3 regions of the Ruegeria sp. AN6 genome follow, and region 1 is predicted to be linked to each of the others. Evidence: riboswitches for the same ligand, from Rfam matches in the RefSeq annotation. Region 1 holds a riboswitch; each other region holds the start of a gene.

What was found. Region 1 has a riboswitch for cobalamin ahead of ACR0MQ_RS11580 (hypothetical protein). Riboswitches for the same ligand answer to the same signal wherever they lie in the genome.
Region 2: linked by a shared signal. The riboswitch ahead of ACR0MQ_RS12395 (DUF1636 family protein) and the one ahead of ACR0MQ_RS11580 (hypothetical protein) in region 1 are both predicted to bind cobalamin.
Region 3: linked by a shared signal. The riboswitch ahead of ACR0MQ_RS10970 (DUF1636 family protein) and the one ahead of ACR0MQ_RS11580 (hypothetical protein) in region 1 are both predicted to bind cobalamin.

The regions. Positions count from the first base shown of each region.
Region 1 is NZ_JBQFWR010000006.1:101,727-105,937, reverse strand. It holds gene ACR0MQ_RS11590 (DNA polymerase III subunit gamma/tau) at 1-1,244, opposite strand, end outside; gene ACR0MQ_RS11585 (phosphatase domain-containing protein) at 1,415-1,918, shown strand; gene ACR0MQ_RS11580 (hypothetical protein) at 1,922-2,329, opposite strand; cobalamin riboswitch at 2,417-2,637, opposite strand; gene ACR0MQ_RS11575 (alpha/beta hydrolase family protein) at 2,759-3,616, shown strand; gene rsgA (ribosome small subunit-dependent GTPase A) at 3,651-4,211, opposite strand, start outside.
Region 2 is NZ_JBQFWR010000007.1:15,627-19,837, reverse strand. It holds gene cobN (cobaltochelatase subunit CobN) at 1-777, opposite strand, end outside; gene cobW (cobalamin biosynthesis protein CobW) at 783-1,838, opposite strand; gene ACR0MQ_RS12395 (DUF1636 family protein) at 1,835-2,215, opposite strand; cobalamin riboswitch at 2,301-2,503, opposite strand; gene ACR0MQ_RS12390 (NAD(P)-dependent oxidoreductase) at 2,649-3,596, shown strand; gene ACR0MQ_RS12385 (glycosyltransferase family 2 protein) at 3,893-4,211, shown strand, end outside.
Region 3 is NZ_JBQFWR010000005.1:238,505-242,715, reverse strand. It holds gene ACR0MQ_RS10980 (peroxidase family protein) at 1-17, opposite strand, end outside; gene ACR0MQ_RS10975 (catalase family protein) at 36-1,103, opposite strand; cobalamin riboswitch at 1,436-1,643, shown strand; gene ACR0MQ_RS10970 (DUF1636 family protein) at 1,882-2,238, shown strand; gene ACR0MQ_RS10965 (ABC transporter ATP-binding protein) at 2,235-3,020, shown strand; gene ACR0MQ_RS10960 (ABC transporter substrate-binding protein) at 3,037-3,984, shown strand; gene ACR0MQ_RS10955 (FecCD family ABC transporter permease) at 3,986-4,211, shown strand, end outside.

The DNA of each region.
Region 1 (4,211 bases):
CGGGCAGAGGCCTGTGGCGCAGGGCTCGCCTGGCCTGGCACTCCGATGCCCGATCCTGGCCCGCCATTGGGGGGTGGAGGTGCATCCTTTAAGCGCTTGATCAGTTCTTCCGGACTTGGCAGGTCGGCCACATGGGTCAGGCGGATCACAGCCATTTCTGCAGCCATCATGGCGTTGGGTGCAGCCGAGACCTCTTCCAGAGCTTTGAGCAGCATTTGCCACATGCGGGTCAGAACACGCATTGGCAGCGCTTCGGCCATCTGTTGGCCTCGGGCACGTTCGTCGGGTGAAACGGTTGGATCTTCGGCGGCATCAGGGGTGATTTTGACCACCGAAACCCAATGGGTGATCTCAGCCAGATCGCGGAGCACAGCCAGAGGATCAGCACCTTCTGCATATTGTCCGCTAAGTTCGGTCAAAGCACCGGCCGCATCACCGCGCAGGATCATGTCCATCAGATCCAGCACCCGACCCCGATCCGCCAACCCGAGCATGGCGCGCACCTGATCTGCGCTGGTTTCACCCGCACCGTGCGAAATCGCCTGATCCAACAGCGAGGTTGCGTCACGGGCGGATCCTTCGGCGGCTCGGGTGATTAGCGCCAATGCGTCATCGGCGATCTGTGCTTTCTCGGATTCAGCGATCTTGCGCAACAGGCCGATCATATCTTCGGGTTCGATCCGCCTCAGATCGAAACGTTGGCAGCGCGACAAAACCGTGACCGGGACCTTGCGGATCTCGGTCGTGGCGAAGATGAATTTCACATGCTCGGGTGGTTCCTCAAGCGTCTTGAGCAGCGCGTTGAAAGCGCTGGTCGATAGCATGTGGACCTCGTCGATAATGTAAATCTTGTAGCGTGCGCTGGCGGCACGGTAGCGGACACTGTCGATGATTTCACGGATGTCGTTCACACCAGTCCGGCTGGCGGCGTCCATCTCCATCACATCGACGTGGCGGCCTTCCATGATGGCTATGCAATGCTCGCACTGACCGCAGGGTTCTGTGGTGGGTTTACCTTCGCCATCAGGCCCGATGCAATTCATCCCCTTCGCGATGATCCGGGCTGTGGTTGTTTTACCGGTGCCACGGATGCCGGTCATGATAAAGGCCTGAGCGATCCGGTCCGCCTCGAACGCGTTTTTCAGTGTGCGTACCATCGCGTCCTGACCGACCAGATCGGCAAAGGTTTCAGGACGGTATTTGCGGGCAAGAACCTGGTAGGCGGGGCTTGGCGTATCGGTCATGTCTGCTCTGTCGGATTCGAGTTACGCCGCAGCGTAGAGGCCCCCGCTGCCCGCGTCCACAGCAAGCCGCGAGGATTTTCATTTTGGATTGCCGGCCGACGCGGTTAATATCGTACAGTCTAAGACCAGCCAGAAAGATTTTCTGATCAGCGTTTCGGGGGGAGCGTAGAATGGCTCAGATTGTTATCCATGCACTTCAAGTGGGCGGGGGCACGCTTGCGTTAACTTCAATGCCAGGGCGAGGAGGAGACTATTCCGGTGATCTTGATGCGGTTACCGGATGGAAGCCCGGCCTTATTCTGTCAATGACTACCGAGGTCGAGATGATCCTTGATGGCGCCAGGGATTTTGGGGCCGATGTTCGCAGCCGCGCTTGTCGCTGGGTTCATCTGCCAGTCGAGGATTACGGTATACCCTCCGACGACATTGATATGCGCTGGGTGGATGCCAGCGAGTCCGCTCGCCACGCATTATCGGGTGGAGGCCGGGTACTAATCCACTGCAAAGGCGGATGTGGCCGCTCTGGTATGGCTGTATTACGCTTGATGGTCGAGTGTGGAGAGCACCCGGACGAGGCATTGAAAAGGTTGCGAGCGATACGCCCATGTGCAGTTGAAACCGACGCGCAGCTGCGCTGGGCGACTGCGCCTGCCAGTGTCTTGGTAGCCGAATAGCGATCAAGCCGACGGACGGTATTCAGCCTGCGCCCGAGTACTTCCGCCCAGGGTTAACACTTCCAGCATCGCGCAAGGCGGTCGGGACAAGGTGCCTGCAGGGATGGGGTGCGAGTCCGTGCCAAACATCAGGTCTGCATAGCTGTCCAGATGGTCGATCGCGACGTCTGAATCCGCATCACAGAACACTCGGGTTTCTTCGGGACCGGAGCGAAATCGGGCGGTGCACCCACTAGCGCAATGAGTCAAATCGCAGCTTCCTTCGATTCCGAATCCTGCGGTGGTAGTGGGGCCAGCTTTTCCAACCGAAGTGGCCAGTGCCCGTGCCATTCGTGCCAAAGCGGGGCAGTTTTTCCCGGTCCGTTGGCAAATTGTTGCCGAGAATTTATGCGTGTTGGTCTTCCAGATCATTCATGCGCCCTCCGCGCAGGGCAGGGGCATCAATCAGGAGGGACAGCATGCATGCGGTCTTGCCCTGCCCGGACACCCCGCCCGAGTTTCAGTTTCGATTTGATGGCAGGTCTCCTGACTTGCGGGTCATTGCTTTGCCGACCTTCCCGACCTTCAAGGCCAGTGGCATTTCGACATCGCTCTCCGCTTACAGTTGCGGGGGCAGTCTCGGACTGGGTTCGTTCCGGTTTTATCCGGGCAGAACCGCACCGTGTTCCCTTTTCATCCCGGCCCAGTTGGGCGCGAGAACCATCACGTCATCGCTAGCGGTACAATCGTTCGGGAGTCAAGAAGATTGATGATGGCATGTGACGCACGGTCCAGCCACGTCAACCTTGACTCGGCGCGCCTTGGGTGAACTGATCGGTTCAGTTGATTTCAGAGGGCACCATGTTGGACACACAGCAAGCGGTTGTCACCGAGGACATTCAGTTTCAGTCCGGCCCGGCAATACTGTCGGCACGGCTCTATCACCCTGTCGCAAAACCAGACAAAGTTGTTGTGATCAACGGCGCAACCGGTGTGCCCAGAGATTACTACCAGCATTTCGCAAGTTGGCTTGCAAAAGCGCACGGCATGGCCTGCCTTACCTATGACTACAGGGATTTTGGTCACTCTCTGACAGGCTCACAAAAGCAATCGCGTGTCACCATGGCGGATTGGGCGCTGATCGACATTCCGGCTGCACGGACCGAAATGCGGCGGAGGTTTCCACAGGCTAAGCTTTGGAGTATCGGGCATTCTTTGGGCGGGATGTTTGGTCCGGTCCAACCCGATATCGATCAGATCGACAGGATGATCTGTGTCTGTTCCGGTCTGGTAACGCTGAAGGATCATCCTTGGCCTTACCGCGCTTTGGCGACGTTGTTCTGGTACGGTCATGCGCCCCTGGCGGTAAATGCGCTCGGGTATTTGCCTGGGAAGGCTTTGGGTTTTGGAACAAATCTGCCTTCCCAAGTTTACTGGCAATGGCGCAAATGGTGCACAGCGCCCCAAAGCTATGTACCCGAAATCGGAGATACCTTGCCGGCTAACCGCTGGGCCGACATGGGCAGGCAAGTTGACATATTCGCCTTTGAGGATGATCAGGTTGTGCCCCCCCAGGCGGTTTGGCGGCTTGCCGATCTCTATGTTTCAGGTGCGCGGCGCCATCTGCTTTCGGCAAATGAATTCGGGTTATCCGAAGTCGGCCATATCGGCGCGTTTGCCCGGCGAAACGCTGCCGTTTGGCCCCGGTTGATCTCCTGAAAAGCTGGGCACCGGTAACCGGTGCCCAGAAAGGTCAAAGTCCCTTGCGGGATTTTTTCTCGTGCATCACGCTGCGCACCATTTTTCCAAACGCTTTATCGCGTGAGCGTGCCTGCGCCACCGAAGCCGAATTGTGCTGATCTTCGCGACGCAGCTTGCGCCATCGGTCCAGCCGTGCGGGATCAAGTGCCCCGGTTTCGATTGCAGCCTGTATCGCACAGCCGGGCTCGGTGTTGTGCTGACAATCTGAGAATCGACAGTTCATGCTCAGGTCCGAGATATCAGAGAACACCTCGTCCACACCCTCTTGCGCGTCCAACAGGCGTAACGCACGCATGCCGGGTGTATCGATCAACCAACCTCCGTTGCTCATTCGATGTAGCGCACGCGCTGTTGTTGTGTGCCTGCCACGCGCATCATCTTCGCGAATGCTTGCGGTGGCTTGATCCTGCCCGGTCATCCCGTTGGTGAGTGTCGTCTTGCCAACGCCAGAAGATCCGACCAGGGTGCTGGTCTGTCCTTTCGGGCACCACGACAGGACCTGTTCGATATCGGACTGATCCAAGGCATTTACGGCCAAAACTGTCAGAAACGG
Region 2 (4,211 bases), on a different contig from region 1:
TTTCAGCGCCACGATCGTCTCACGTAACCAGTCTGCGGCGGTTGGCGCTTTGAGCGACGGGGCGAACAGGCCAATGGCCTCGAATCCACGCGATCGCACACTGCGGATCAAAGCCGCGATTGGGGCAGTGTCGGCAGAGGTCAGGTAGGCCCGGTAAAACGTGACAATTATGCGTTTTGCATCGCCCGAAAAAGCTGTGTCCGCCGGTATCACGCCACGATCAGGGCACCAGGCGCCGTAATCCGGTATGGTTTTTGCCCCCATCACCGGACCGGCATATAGTCCCGCCGCCAGTGCCATCTGCGCGAGTGCGGCCTGCGCCGCAACCTCTCCGCCGGTATCACACAGATGCGCCAAGCGCCGCAGGGTTGAGACGGGCAGGGTGGAGTACTCATCCAGCCGCGTATCTTCGCGCCCGTCCGCAGGCAGGACAGCCAGTGCGATCCCCTTGGCCTGTGCCAGTGCCAGAACCTGCTGCAAGCCGTAAGACCAATATGGCACGCCGCCAATCAGGCGGATCAGGACGCCTTTGGCCCCCTCAAGCGTCTGTTCCACATATGTGTCGACTGACAGGGGATGTTTTAGAGCTGTTAGGTTGGCCAACCGCAGGGTTGGCATGCGCCCGTCTGGCCCGCCACCGCGATGCCAGCCCGCCGCGAAAGCGCCAAGGTCACTGTCAGAAAAGGACAGCACCACCAAGTCCGCCGGGCTCTGGCCCAGATCGGTTGGGGTCTCGGTTTCCTCTAACCCGTGGCTTTCGCGGAAGACGACGTGCATGAATCTTACTCGGCGGCCTCGGTCACACCCACAAGGATATCACGGATTTTGGCCTCTTTGATATCATCATGCTCGGCGATGACCACAAGGCGCGAGCGGCGCTCTTCACCAGGTTCCCACGGGCGGTCATACTGATGACGTACCCGCGAGCCGACGGCCTGTACCAGCAGGCGCATGGGCTTGCCCTGAACCGCGGCATAGCCTTTGACGCGCAGGATGTTCAGTTCCTTTGCCAGGCGTTCGATCTTGGCGACCAGATCCAGCGGATCAGTCTGTTCCGGCAGTTCGACGATGATGCTTTCAAAATCGTCATGCTCGTGATCGTGATGACCATCATGATGGCTGGGACGCGCTTCCATGTCGTCCTCGGCGGCAGCTTCAAGGCCCAAGACAACGCGCACGTCCACGACACCTTCGGCGACTTCGACGACGGGTAGGGGGCGAGGGGCTTCGGCCGCGATGACCTCTTTGGCTTTGGCGACACCTTCGGGACCGGCCAGATCCGGCTTGGTCAGCAGGATGATGTCGGCGCAAGAGATCTGATCTTCAAACACCTCCGATAGTGGAGTCTCGTGGTCGATCGACTCATCGGCAAGGCGCTGGGCGTCTACCGCTTCGACATTGGGTGCGAACCGACCAGCAGCAACAGCTTCGGCATCGGCCAAAGCGATCACGCCGTCGACTGTGATTTTCGAGCGAATGTCTGGCCAGTCGAACGCTTTGAGCAGCGGCTTAGGCAGGGCCAGGCCCGAAGTTTCGATCAGAATGTGATCGGGGCGCGGCTCCAAGGCCATAAGCGCTTCGATCGTGGGAATGAAATCGTCGGCCACAGTGCAGCAGATGCAGCCATTGGCCAGTTCCATGATATTTTCTGCTGGGCAATCCGGGATTGCGCAGGATTTCAGGATATCGCCATCGACACCCACATCGCCGAACTCATTGACTACAACAGCCAAGCGCTTGCCTTGCGGGTTCTGCATCAAATGCTTGACCAGCGTCGTTTTGCCCGAGCCCAGAAAGCCGGTGATCACGGTGACGGGCAGTTTTTCGAGATTGCTCATTTCAGCGCTCCAATCGGGGGAATACGGGCCGCGCAATTCTTGCGGAAGTGTTCGGGGCGTTCACGCCATTTGACCAGCCCGTCCTCGGTCTGAAGGTACTTGGTGGCACCTTCAATGATGGTTTCGACGTGATCGGTTTCGCTCAGATGTTTATAGACGAATGTCCATCGATCAGGTCCACCACGCAGCACGATAGAACAGCCCTCATCGCAGTTTGAAAGGCATTCTACTGCTTTCAAGGTGATGCCTTCGGGCAGGTCAGCCTGTTCTAGCGCTTTGTGCAGCAATGTGCCGGGGCGTTGGGCGTCGTCTTCGACGGGTAGGCCGCGACGACAGGTGGTGCAGACCAGCAGTTCGACCGGTGTGGTGTCGGCCATGTCTCTCATCCCCCCAAATCCTCTTCGTGGGGGACGGGGTTTCATGTGGGCTGATTAAAGCCCCACACCGGAACACCCCGTCCGGTTTCATCTTCGGGCGTTGGCAGGTCTCCCGGCTTGCGGATGTCAGAGCGGTGCTCTGTCGGATGTCCCGCCTTCCCGGCATTCGCCAGTGGCTTGGGCACCCTCTCCGGTCACGGTCGCGGGGGCGGCTGCGTTTGACGGAAATTCCGCTGACGCATTCCCTTTTCATCTGCTGCTGCAGACACCAACACTTGGCTCTTGGGACAGCATTACCCCCCTTGTCAAGCGAGTCTCGCTCAACAGTGCGTACAGGGGCAAAAAAGCGACCTCTGAGGGTCGCTGGACGGCATGACTTAGGTCAACGGGCGTGTTGGCATGTGCATCGAAAGACGAACAGGGAGAGCGTCATATGAAAGTAGGCTTTATCGGGCTGGGAAACGTGGGCGGAAAATTGTCGGGCTCGCTGCTGCGCAATGGGATTGACCTGACCGTTCATGACCTCAACCCTGATCTTGTGTCCGGTTTTGTCGCGCAGGGTGCGAAGGCAGCTGAAAGCCCCGCCCAATTGATGCGTGATTGTGACGCTGTGATTACCTGTCTGCCATCTCCTGCCGCCTCGGACGCGGTAATGCAGGAGATGCTGTCCGAAGTGACATCCGGTAAGATCTGGATGGAAATGTCCACCACCGACGAAGCGGAAGTAAAACGATTGGGTGCTTCGGTGATCGAACGTGGGGGGGCTGCAGTTGATTGCCCGGTATCGGGCGGATGTCATCGGGCGGCTACGGGCAATATTTCGATTTTTGCAGGCTGCGATCGGGAAACATTTGAGTGCATTCTGCCGTTCCTGACGACGATGGGGCGCCGCGTTTTGCACACAGGCGATCTGGGATCGGCCTCAGTGTTGAAGGTGCTGACAAACTATCTGGCAACTGCAAATCTGATCACTTGCGCCGAGGCCTTGGTGACCGCAAAGGCTGCAGGGATGGATCTTGGTACGACCTATGAGGCGATCAAAATTTCGTCGGGCACATCATTTGTGCACGAAACGGAAAGCCAGGTGATTCTGAATGGGTCCCGCGATATTTCATTCACCATGGATCTGGTCAAAAAGGATATCGGTCTGTTTCAGGAGGTCGCCGACCGCGCCGGGGTGCCGCTGGAGATAAACCCGGTGATGATGGAAATCTTCGACGACGGAATCGCTCGCTACGGTGACCGGGAACTTTCCCCTAACATTATCAAACGCCTTGAGGAAGCTACAGGACTGGATATCCGTGCTCCGGGGTTCCCCGCGGAAATGCAGGATGATGAGCCGGAAGAGCCGGGTTACGAAGTGGTTCCTCAGAATCGGTAAAACATAATGTGCTGATGTTCATGAAGAGTTTCGTTTGATGATGCCACAGCTATCTGCGGTTCGGAGGTGGCTATTCGGATTGTCGCGGGAAAGTTCTGATGAAGTCAGCGGTTAACTCAATATTAGTTGGCGCTGAATGCAAATTGAGTTCCATCATTTTCATCAGACCCCCTCCCTGGAGGGGCCGAGGTGCGGTAGCCAGTTATTCCTGGGACTTGCTTCGTTGGACAAATTTCGGAGGCTATTCTAAACAGATCAACAATAGTCCGATAATGGCACAGGCAAGAGTTTAACTTATGGGAAACGAGACCTTTCTCATCGTGACGACGATGAAGAACGAAGGGCCATTTATGATCGATTGGGTGGCTTACAACCGCGCAATCGGGTTCAATGATATCCTGATCTATACCAACGACTGTTCTGATGGCACAGATGTCATCGGTGATCGGATGCAGGCCTTAGGCTGGGCGCATCATGAGCGCAACAAGGTTGGACCACGCGCTGCGCCCCAGAACCGGGCTTTTACCCGATCTCGCAGTCATCCAAGCTATCAGTCCGCAAATTGGATCATGAGCCTGGATGTGGATGAATACATCAATATCCGTTTGCCTGAAG
Region 3 (4,211 bases), on a different contig from region 1:
TCATCAATATTCAGCATCTAAATGGCTCCAATTGATCATCGGTTTGGAAAACGGGCGCGGGCGAGGCTGAGGTAAGTCTTAAGCCGGATTGCGTTGATCGGGCCCAGAGGTTTGTGCTCGGCGGTCACACGCCATGGCGAAAATGACAGGGTATCACCATCGAGCGGATCAAATTCTGCATCTTTTTCGATGGTAATATCTGCGATGGGTGTAACCGTGCGATGAAACGGGTCAAGTGGTGCGTCTGGCTTTGGATCGCAGGCCCATCTGACGCGGTTATCGAGCGGATCGAAGTCGCCATCGTTACGCGGTGGTTCGATTATACAGAACTCAAATCGATTGCCGTCACTGGCGACGTCCTGACGGAGTTTCAGGCTGATGCCGTCATGCTCGTCCACCGGTTTAGTTGCTACCTTATGTCGAACGCTGCGGGCGAGGTATCGTACTGTCAGGTCAGTCCCCAGCCGATAGGGCGTCGTTGACCAGAAATGCGCCTCGAATGGCGACTGCATGTAGTTGGAGGCAAAATCGCTCGCAGTCTGAAGGCGTCGCCTGCCTTTTTGTGTGGCAAATGCGCGAAACAGGGCCACCAACCCTCGAACGATCAGCTTCAATGACCAGCTGCGACGCTTATTTGCCGCGTGTTGTAGGGCTTGCAGTGTGGCGATCAGGCTGCTTAGCCGTTCATAATCGTCGGAAAGGTAGCTGGGGAAAGTGTCCCGATCGACAAGAACAAAGTCGAACTCATCGCTGATTTGCGAGATGTTGAGTTGTGAAAGTGCCTCGACGTCGATCAGTTTGGTGCCCGGCACATCAAATAGTTTGACCGCCATTCCATGGGCATCGGTTTTACGATCGTCCAGATGCGCACCGTTGGAAAAGCGAACTGCTGCAGAATAACTTGCTGCCTTTTCGAAAAGGCCATGGCGCAACCTTTCCGGCAGATCGTCCCGGATTGTGAAAGTGGCTTTGACACACCCATGGCTGCGCCCATGTTGCGCTCTTAACCTTCGACCTTTCCACTTCGCGATCGCTTCAAAATTCTGGTCGATGATATCGTCAACCACGTCTTCTGGTGAAGCGTTTGGCAAATAATGTGTCAACGAACCCCCTTTTCCCGAGCAAGCCCAGGCAATAATTAACCTCTACAAAGAAATCTGACAGCCAACCCCTTCTAAATGCCCGCAGATTAACCCTTTTTGGTTTTTCTTTCAAATGAAGTGACTTATGGCAGCCTTACTGCCTCATTCCTTTTGATCTCAAACAGCCGTTTTCGCATCAGAATGAAGTCTACCGGTCAATAGTTGGTAGGGTGGGATCCATCGATTTACGACTTCAAAACGGACACGGTTGGCGCCGTATTCGCTAGTATTGCGTTGGCTTACCTTCGAAGACTTAAGCTTGGAGAAAGTTATTGACGCATTTCTTGATCTCGGGCACTCAGGCAGCAGATGGTTCCCAACGATACGTCAGAGGGATGAAAAGGGAATACGGTGAGGAATGCCAAGCGGCGCCAATTCCGTAACTGCCCCCGCAACTGTAAGCGGTGAGCTATGCCAAATAGCCACTGACCCCAAGGGTCGGGAAGGTTGGCCAAGCGCGGACCCGCAAGTCAGGAGACCTGCCATCAATTGTTCAACCAACCCGGGGCGGGGCGTCCTGGAAGGAGGTATTGATGACACGTTTCACACGTGTGCACACGACTGGCAGCTCCCGTCTGCGCTTGGAAACAAGCGGAGTGAGAAATGCGAAAATCGCTGATCAATACATTGTCGACAACGTGAACCGCCGACGCGGGGTGCCCAAAGCGGTGTTCAGAATATTTAAAGCGTTACGATATAACATTACAAAAACCTTAATTGCGCAATAAACGGTGGCGAGATGACGAACAATGTTGATCATATCCTTCTTGTCTGCGCGAGCTGCAGAAGTGGCGAAAGTGCAAACAAAGTACCCCAGGCGTTGAAGCATAGATTGCCGAGGGAATTTGTGATCCGCTCTGTGAATTGTATGGCGGGTTGTGAAGGGCCAACCACCATCGGCTTTCAGGCCCGTGGCAAAGCACAATATCTATTTGGTGACATTTCTACAGATGAAGATTTGGACGCGATCGTTGAATTTGCCCATCAGTATCTGCGGAGTGGCGATGGTTGGACAAATGCCACTGATCGGCCACGGGCATTGTTCACAAAAACTCTCTCACGCCTGCCGCGTATTGAGCTTGAGGAAGCGCTATGACCAAGCAAAGCTTTCTGATTGCCGAAAATCTGGAATATTACGCGCTTAACGGAGATATCTTGTTGCAAGGCGTTTCGTTCACCTTGGACGAAGGCGCTATTCTTGCGATCGCTGGTCCGAACGGGGCAGGTAAAACTACGCTTTTGAATCTACTCTGTGGTGCCGAGGCACTGGCATTGGGGGATGTGCGTATGAATGGACAAAGCCTCAAGCACCTATCCGCAAAAGAACGCGCCCGCATGATAGCCGTTGTCAGCCAGCAGGAATTTCCTGACGGGCGTCTGTCACTGCGTGATTATGTGGCATTGGGTCAGATTCCCATTCGCGCAGATCGCTCGGCCGAAGATCATGCATGCGAACTGAACCGGATACTTGACCTCACTGATCTGGCTCCATTGGCAGAAAAGCGGATGGCTCAGCTTTCTGGGGGCGAGCGTCAGCGTGCGCATATTGCGCGCGCCTTGGCACAAAACCCCTCTTTGCTGTTTCTCGATGAACCCACCAATCATCTGGACCCAGACGCAAAGGGGCGGATGCTATCGCTGGTCGCTGATCTTGGGGTCACAGTGGTAATGATCGTGCACGATCTGGTCATGATCCCTGAATTCGCTACACATGTTGCTTTGATGAAATCCACGCGCCTGACCGGATTTGGCACGGTCGCCGAAGTTCTGACGCCCGAACGGGTCCGTGAAACCTTTGGCGTGGATTATCTGTGCTTTCACCATGAGGGTCGCGTGATACCGGCTCTTGATATCCGAAGAACCACTGTTTCTACATAAACTCAGGAGAATATTGATGAAACACATCTGGTCCGTGGCTTTGGTCACTGCCATTGCAAGCAGCGCTGCAGCGCAGGAAGTCACCGTGGACAATTGCGGCGAACCCCTTGTGTTTGAGACGTTGCCGGAACGGTTGGTCGTGCATGACATGAACATGACGGATATGGCTTTTGCTTTGGGGCTACAGGACAAGATCGTCGGCCTCACCGGGATCACCGGCTGGTACAAGACCAGCCCGGAATTCGATACCTTGCGGGGTGACATTCCGGAGCTCGCGCCGAAATACCCCACTGTTGAGAATCTCGTCGCAGCGGACCCAGATTTGTTTTTCGCGGGCTGGTATTATGGAATGAAACCGGGTGGGGATGTGACACCAAACACATTGGAACCCTTCGGGATCAAAACCATGATCCTGACAGAAAGCTGTGTGCATTTGGACAAGGATCGCCCCGAGTCTAGCATGGACCTGCTGTTTGACGATGTTCTGCGTCTTGGCAAGGTTATGCAGGTCGAGGACAAGGCCGAGGCGCTAGTGAGTGAATGGAAAGACGAATTGGCCGCGATCGAAGCGCAAACGACCGAGCTGCCGAAGCCTCGAGTTTTCTTGTTGGATGGTCCGGCGGATGCACCGTTCACTGCTGGGAAGTTTGCCATTCCCGATGCTATGATCGCTGCGGCGGGTGGTGAGAATGTCACCCATGACATGGATACAAGCTGGGGCCGTAGTTCCTGGGAAGCCGTGGCCGCATCTAACCCCGAATTCCTGGTGCTGCTGGATTATCAGACCGGCAACGGCGCAGCAGATACCTTCAAATTCCTGCAAGAGCATCCGGTGATGTCGCAGACAGATGCCGTCAAGAATGAGCGTTGGATCGGCTTGCGGTACGAAGAATTGACACCTGGCCCCGCAAATATTGAGGCAATCTCGAAAATGGCTCAAGCGATGCATCCGGGCCTCAACTGATATGGGCCGATTTGGCCTAACACTTCTGCTGGGGGCGGCTATTTTGGCCGCCCTTGTGCTGGTTTCCACGATTTGCGGAACCACCTCGATCCCGGTGTCTGAGACATTTACCGCTATTATGCGTGGCACGGGTATCGACGACGGCGAGATGTCTCCGATGCACCGGATCGTGTTTGATCTCAGGTTGCCCCGTGCATTGTTCGCCGCTGTGATAGGCGCTGGACTTG